Regions from separate parts of the Cyanobacterium sp. IPPAS B-1200 genome, predicted to be linked through region 2. Evidence: predicted binding sites of a transcription regulator. Region 2 holds the regulator's gene; the other holds the start of a gene.

Region 1 (3,428 bases), 430 kb from region 2:
AAAAGCCAGATTGAAGAAGCATTTAAGGCAACGGTGGCGGGGGGAGTAACTTTTTTTGATACTGCGGAGGTATATGGCAGTGGTAAATCCGAGCAACTTTTGGGAGAATTTTGTAAGGCTACAGACCAAAAAATTGACATTGCGACCAAATACGCCCCCCTACCTTGGCGGTTATTCGGTGGTTGTGTAGCTGATGCCCTTACCCAAAGTCTCAAAAACCTACAAATGGATTATATTCCCCTATATCAAGTCCATTGGCCTTTTATGCTCATGAGTCAAGATAACCTCATGAATGCCTTGGCAGATGAAGTGGAAAAAGGTAGGATAGGGGCGATCGGAGTTAGTAACTATTCCTCTGAAGAAATGAAAAGGGCAAAAGATATTCTTGCCAAAAGAAATATCCCCCTCGCCGTTAACCAAGTAAAGTATTCCCTCGTTACCCGCAAAATTGAAGCCAAAGGCATCCTCAAAACCGCCCAAGAATTAGGTATTACTCTTCTTGCCTATAGCCCCCTAGCCCAAGGTTTACTAACAGGAAAATATAACCTTGATAATACTACTAAGCCAGAAGGTGCTAGAAAAATGGACTCTCGTTTTAGTTCCAGCGGTTTAAGCAAAATTGCCCCCGTACTCGAACTTTTAAAACAACTGGGAGAAAAATATCAGAAAACCCCTGCCCAAGTATCCCTTAACTGGTTAATGGCACAGGAGAATGTCATACCTATTCCGGGGGCAAAAAATGCCAAACAAGCCCAAGATAATACAGGGGCATTGGGGTGGAGTTTAAGCAGTGATGAGGTGGCGCAATTAGAAGAAATTACTAAACCTTGGCTTAACTCATAAGGTTAACATTTGATGCTTTTTTTCTCATCGAGGGCATCAGCTTCTTTTTTTAACATTGCCAACAAATGATAGTTTTCATTGGTTTGAGCTATTTCCATGCGACGTTCTAAATTACGGCGCAAATTGGCTTGATGAATAGCACCTAAATTACATTTAGTTTCTTCGCTGATAACATTGACAGTGGAGAGACATTCTTTTTCTTGTTGCCTTTCCTCTTGGCGAGGAATAAAGTAAGGTTGCGCATTGGGATTACTACTATAGGCGACACCACGATATGTCAAGAAAATTTTTGGTTGTAACTGGGGAATGTGTCGGGGAAGTTTCTGGCGACATTCGACACCTCTATATTTACCTAATATATCTGCTTCTTTTACTTCTAATAATGATGTTTCACTGGATTGATGTTGATTTCCTCTGTAGGACATTTTCATTTATTTATACCTCTTTTCAATTATTTAAAAATTTATTTATCAACTTAGTTAAAATTTCATCTCAGTGCTGATTAGATGTTATCTTTTGTGCTTATTTCCATAGAGTCTTAGCACTGTTGATATTATTCGCTCTTTGCTATGGGGGATATATTTTTCCCTATACTCAATGTAGCATCTTTTAAATAAGATGGATTTTTTCTGTATCAATTGTTACAGAAAGTTGTTATTTTGGTTGTATTTTGTAATAAAATGGAGAGTTGATGACAAATAAAAGTGCGATACGGCTTATCTAACAAAGAAATCCTCATCTCTAGGGCAGATAATGCTTTATATCAGGCAAAAGAAAGGGGTAGAAATACTGTTATTTAATTTCAAGGTAACGAATGATAAATTATTAATTATCATTTAAACATCCATTCCAAACCCACACTAACTTGAGAGTCTGCCTGTTGTATAGAATTTTGCCACTCGATTTGGGTAGATAAACGTAAACTCTTGTTAATGGCATAGGCAGCGGTAATTTCTGTAATACCAACTTCATTACTACTACCCAACCCTACAAAATTTTGAGTGACAAACACATCTGCCGCCCCTTGGGGAGATAATGGTAACGCAACTCTTACTCCGAGGTTTATACCATCGGTACTATAACCATTTGTTGTAATAGAGCGATAACCCACCACTGGGGCAATGTTAAAATAACCCCCTAATGGTAATACATAGTAGTTTAAATTAGCACTCACAGAACGACGCTCTAAGGAATTTCCTTGACTATCTTCTTCATCAAAGGAAGTAGCATATTTGGCACTGAAGGTTAAAGGGGTTTTACCGATAAATACATCTTCTATTCCCACAGAAATTCCCCCAATGGCATTATTAGAAGGAAACTCACTATAACCGATTCTCAGTCGAGTGGGAAAACTAGGCTTATTTCTGATTTCATCTAATAAATTCGGAGTTTCTTCTACCCATTTTTGCCATACAGGGCTATTTTCCATGACATCAGCAGGAATGTTAAATTGTTGTTGTCTATTTTCTAGGTCAATATTTTGAGCAAAAAGAGTATTATTAATTCCCATAAAGGAGGGAAAAATAATGCCTAGTATTAAAACATATCTATGGGATAAAAAACTAATTTTCATAGAGGCTTGTAGAGCTTATAATTATCAAATTAAATCTTAAAGTTAATTTCATTCAACTCCTAATTTAACATTGATTGTAATTCATTCATCGCATTATTTTGAGCCTCTACTTTTGTATGAATTTGTCCAACATCCGCTTGAAGTTTTTGGGCATTATTTCTAATATGATTTAATTGATCTTGAATGGGATGTAATGCCTGTTCTAACAGGTTAACTTTTGCCTGTATTTCTGTAGTGTGACGACACATATTTTCAACATTTTCTTGATTTGACTGCAACTGATTTTCAGTCTGTTGATAATTATTTTCTTGAAAATTAACGGTTTCTTGTTCGTTTTGTTGAGCTTTTTTTAACTGATTTAATTCATTCGTAAAATGCTCAATTTTTTGGTCAATTTCCATTTGTTGACCTTTTACTTCTGCTAGAAGTGGTTTAATATTAATTGTCTCGGCAAAATCGAGATCAATAATTCCTTTACGGCGACTAAATACTTTCAGATACTCATTCAATACCTTTTGTTGCTTTTTAAGATTTCGTCTTTGCCCCACGAGAGTTTCATTTAATAGTTTCATAGCTTCTTGAGAATCCGCTAATTCAGTTTCAAGACTCAGTTTATCTACGTCACTGGCACTATAAATTTTCTCTTGAATCTCTTTTACTTCATCGCTTTGGAGGGTTAATTCTTCTTCTTGCATATTAACAAAATTAACCACCTTAGCAGTTTCGTCTTTTACTTCATTTACTTTGGCTTCTAAGTCACCTAGGGGCATAGTTTCTAAGGCTTCAATATCCACTTGTTGCTCTTCTCCATCATCCCCTAAAAGGTAGATTTCCTCTTGTAAACGGTGGATACCTTCTTTGGTGAGATTAAATTGGCGTAAAAGACTTTCTTTTTCTTGTATTTGGCTGTTAATGTTTTGTAGGGTAAATTTTGCTTTGGCTAATTCTTCCCTTGCCATCAACAATTCTTCTTGTTTTTGTTTTAGGTATTCTTTTTGATTGTTAAGTTCGT
Region 2 (3,428 bases):
TCAGTCAACCCAAACCATTACCGAAAGAAGAGTCCTCGGCCCATTTCGCTAAATCTTCTGGACTGTTGCAATTATATAAAACCCTCTTATCTTTTACCTTAAGGGGGCTTACTTTTTCCTGTTTTAACCATCCCTGAAAGGACTTATTTCCCTCATTAATTGATTTTTTTAAGGATGGAAGACAACTATGGCGGTAAAAACCACATAAACACTCCCACCCTTTTTCATGGGGCGGTAACAAAGCAATTGTTTCGGGTGATACTGTGGATAATAGTTTTAACCATGATTTTATTTCTTGACTATGAAGGTAAATTAAATCACAGGGTAATAGTAAAACCCATTCAGTTTTGATGAAAGATAATCCATGGCAAAAAGCGATTAAAGGCCCTTGGTAGGGGTAAGATTCAATGATAAATTTAGTAGTATTCGGAAAAATAGACTGATATGGATGTTCTGAGGAGGTAATTATAAATACTTGATCACTTAATTCTGTAGCGATTTCGTAAGTTTTAGTCAACAAATATTGTCCATCAATAGTTATTAAAGCCTTATCGAAGCCCATACGGGAGCTTTTTCCCCCTGCTAAAATCAACACAGAAATCATATTATTTAACTGACGTTACGCACTCATTTATAAGTTAGGTTTTATCTGTAAATTTTAACAAGGGGCTTAAGCCCCTTGCCCAACTCCTAGCCCCTGCCCCAACACGTGTATGAACATAGGGTGAACATCCAACGCTTTTACTACCTCAAAATGATTAATTATATTTTTGCGTAACATCAGTTATTTAAAATCTTTGGTACAAACAATGTTGGATAAATTAAAGTTTAATTATCAAGTAATTATCCATTTTTGATTAATAAAAATATGGCTAGTAGGATTAGGATTGACCAAAATAAAGCATCTTTCGTGCAGAGTTTAATTTTAAATAGTGATAACCCAGAGGGGATATTTGAAACCTATGCTGATATTGTGGCATTTGCTGCGGCGGTGGGTAAAAAATATGATTATCGTTCACCCCTTGAACATATAGCCCAAGAGCCTTCCCCTATTAGTTATGATGTTTTCATGTCCCGTGGTTATGATTTATTAATTAATGTTTTGGCAATCACCGCCATGGGTAATTTAGATGTATTTTCGGAGAATGGGGGGCATGAGGATAAGATAAATATTTTTGAACAATATGCCAATGGCGGTTTATCTTATTTACAAGAACAGTTAACAGGGGCGATCGATTATCAGGAAAGACTTTTGCTGCTTTTGAATAAAGAAAGACACAATACAAATCCTACCCAAGAGTTTGATTTAAGTCGTTTTTTGTAACATTCCTTTAGGCGAATTGTTGGCTGAGGGCAACGGGGTTATGGACGGTGATTTTCTTCTTGGTAATGGAAATCATGCCATCTTGGCGGAGTTCTCCTAATAGTCTGGTAACGGTTACACGGGTTGAACCGATCGCCTCTGCGATCGCCTGATGGGACAATTTAAGATCAATAGTAATACCATTTAGGCTAGGAATACCAAAATCACGACAGAGAATCAAAAGAAAACTGACCAAACGGGAAGCCATATCACGGTGGGCAAGGGTTTCAATCATCATTTCTGTTTGCAAAATACGGGAAGACAAACCCTGCAACATCAGACGAGATAACTCAGGATTTTCCTTTAAAGAACGTTGGAAATGCTCAATGGGAGCGGATAATAATTCCACAGGGGTAAAAGCTACAGCATGGTAAAAGCGATCGCTCTTTTGCCCCGTAATCAAAGATAAAACCCCAAAAACACTATTTTCCCTCAAAAGAGCCACAGTAATCTCCTCTCCAGCCTCATAGAGACGAGATAACTTCACCGCCCCCTTAACTAAAAAATAGACCCTTTCCGCAGGATCTCCAGGAAAAAAAATAGTTTTACCCCGTTCAAACTTTTCCATCACAGGGGTGTACATTCCCCCTCCTATTTGACGAAATACCGAGGCGAGGGGTTGCTCTTGAGTAGGTATTGGTTGCATAGACAGTAGTTAATATTTAATAATTGATCGTGCAAATGACGCTTTCTATAAGAAAATAGCTTAAGTGTAAACTAGATAACCATTTTATCGTTTAATCGCTTTAACAGACCATTGTCTTTTATTTCAACCAATAAAATTTATTAATTATGTTAGATTTAACAGGAAAAAACGCCCTCATTACAGGTATTGCCAACAATCGCTCCATTGCATGGGGTATTGCTCAACAATTACACAAAGCAGGGGCAAACATCGGCGTTACCTACTTACCTGATGAAAAAGGACGTTTTCAAAAAAAAGTAGGAGAATTAGTAGAACCCCTTAATCCCAGTGTTTTCTTACCTTGTAATGTCCAAGACGACGCTCAAATTGAAGAAACTTTTAACGCAATCAAAGAGAAATGGGGCAAAATTGACATTCTCATTCACTGTTTAGCCTTCGCCCAAAAAGATGACTTAACGGGTGATTTTAGCAACACTTCCCGTGATGGTTTTAAAACTGCCCTTGATATTAGTGCTTACTCCCTAACCAGTCTTGCCCAAGCTGCCAAGCCATTATTAACCGATGGGGCAAGTATTGTTACCCTTACCTATCTTGGTGGTGTAAAAGTAATCCCTAATTACAACGTGATGGGTATTGCCAAATCTGCCCTAGAAATGAGTGTGCGTTATTTAGCTGCCGAATTAGGTTCCCAAAATGTGAGAGTTAATGCTATTTCCGCCGGGCCTATTCGTACCCTTGCATCTTCTGCGGTAGGGGGTATCCTCGATATGATTCACCATGTAGAAGCCACTGCCCCCCTCAAGCGCACGGTTACTCAAACGGAGGTAGGTAATGCGGCCGCTTTCCTTTGTAGTGATTTATCCAGTGGTATTACTGGGCAGGTTATCTATGTGGATGCTGGTTATGAAATTATGGGCATGAGTCAAGGGTAAGTCTTTTTATTCTTAATTCTTGTTCGTAACTGTCCCTCTTCCTTTTGGGTGGGGGGCTTTTTTTATCGAAAAAATTCGGTCAAAATTTTAGTTAAATTAACTGCAGTGCATGGTTTTGGGATTGCTTTTTGTTGCATGACGGCACAAAAAAGAAAAAGACAAGTCACAATGGAAGGGTAGAAATATTTTATTGCGGTATTTTTTTCGGAGGCAGATTGATGAATAATGTTCCCACCAGTTATCTATTTTGGTTATTTTGGTTAGCTGGTTTTGCTGGAATACATCGTATTTATAATAAAAAGTACGTCAGTGGACTATTTTGGCTATGTACTTTTGGGGTTTTTGGCATCGGACAAATATTAGATCTTTTTTTGATGTCTGATATGGTGGAGGAGCATAATTGGAAAATGCAAAGAAGATTAGGGATGAGTCCTGAAGAAAAATATTTGGCGGGAGGGTTTCATGCACCTAATCAAATTTATACTCC

The links. The regulator NtcA, encoded in region 2, controls nitrogen genes in cyanobacteria. The targets are predictions, from matches to a motif close to TTTGTANCNNNNGNTACAAA.
Region 1: a site for NtcA is predicted at 1,472-1,491, ahead of A5482_RS01270 (DUF4278 domain-containing protein). Genes of this name have one in related genera too.

What each region holds. Positions count from the first base shown of each region.
Region 1 is NZ_CP182899.1:290,613-294,040, forward strand. Features, by position in the region: gene A5482_RS01265 (aldo/keto reductase) at 1-843, shown strand, start outside; gene A5482_RS01270 (DUF4278 domain-containing protein) at 846-1,268, opposite strand; gene A5482_RS01275 (hypothetical protein) at 1,676-2,416, opposite strand; gene hmpF (pilus motility taxis protein HmpF) at 2,476-3,428, opposite strand, start outside.
Region 2 is NZ_CP182899.1:718,630-722,057, reverse strand. Features, by position in the region: gene A5482_RS03240 (hypothetical protein) at 1-52, shown strand, start outside; gene A5482_RS03235 (molybdenum cofactor guanylyltransferase) at 5-604, opposite strand; gene A5482_RS03230 (DNA phosphorothioation-associated protein 4) at 869-1,324, shown strand; gene ntcA (global nitrogen regulator NtcA) at 1,332-2,009, opposite strand; gene fabI (enoyl-ACP reductase FabI) at 2,156-2,941, shown strand; gene A5482_RS03215 (TM2 domain-containing protein) at 3,160-3,428, shown strand, end outside.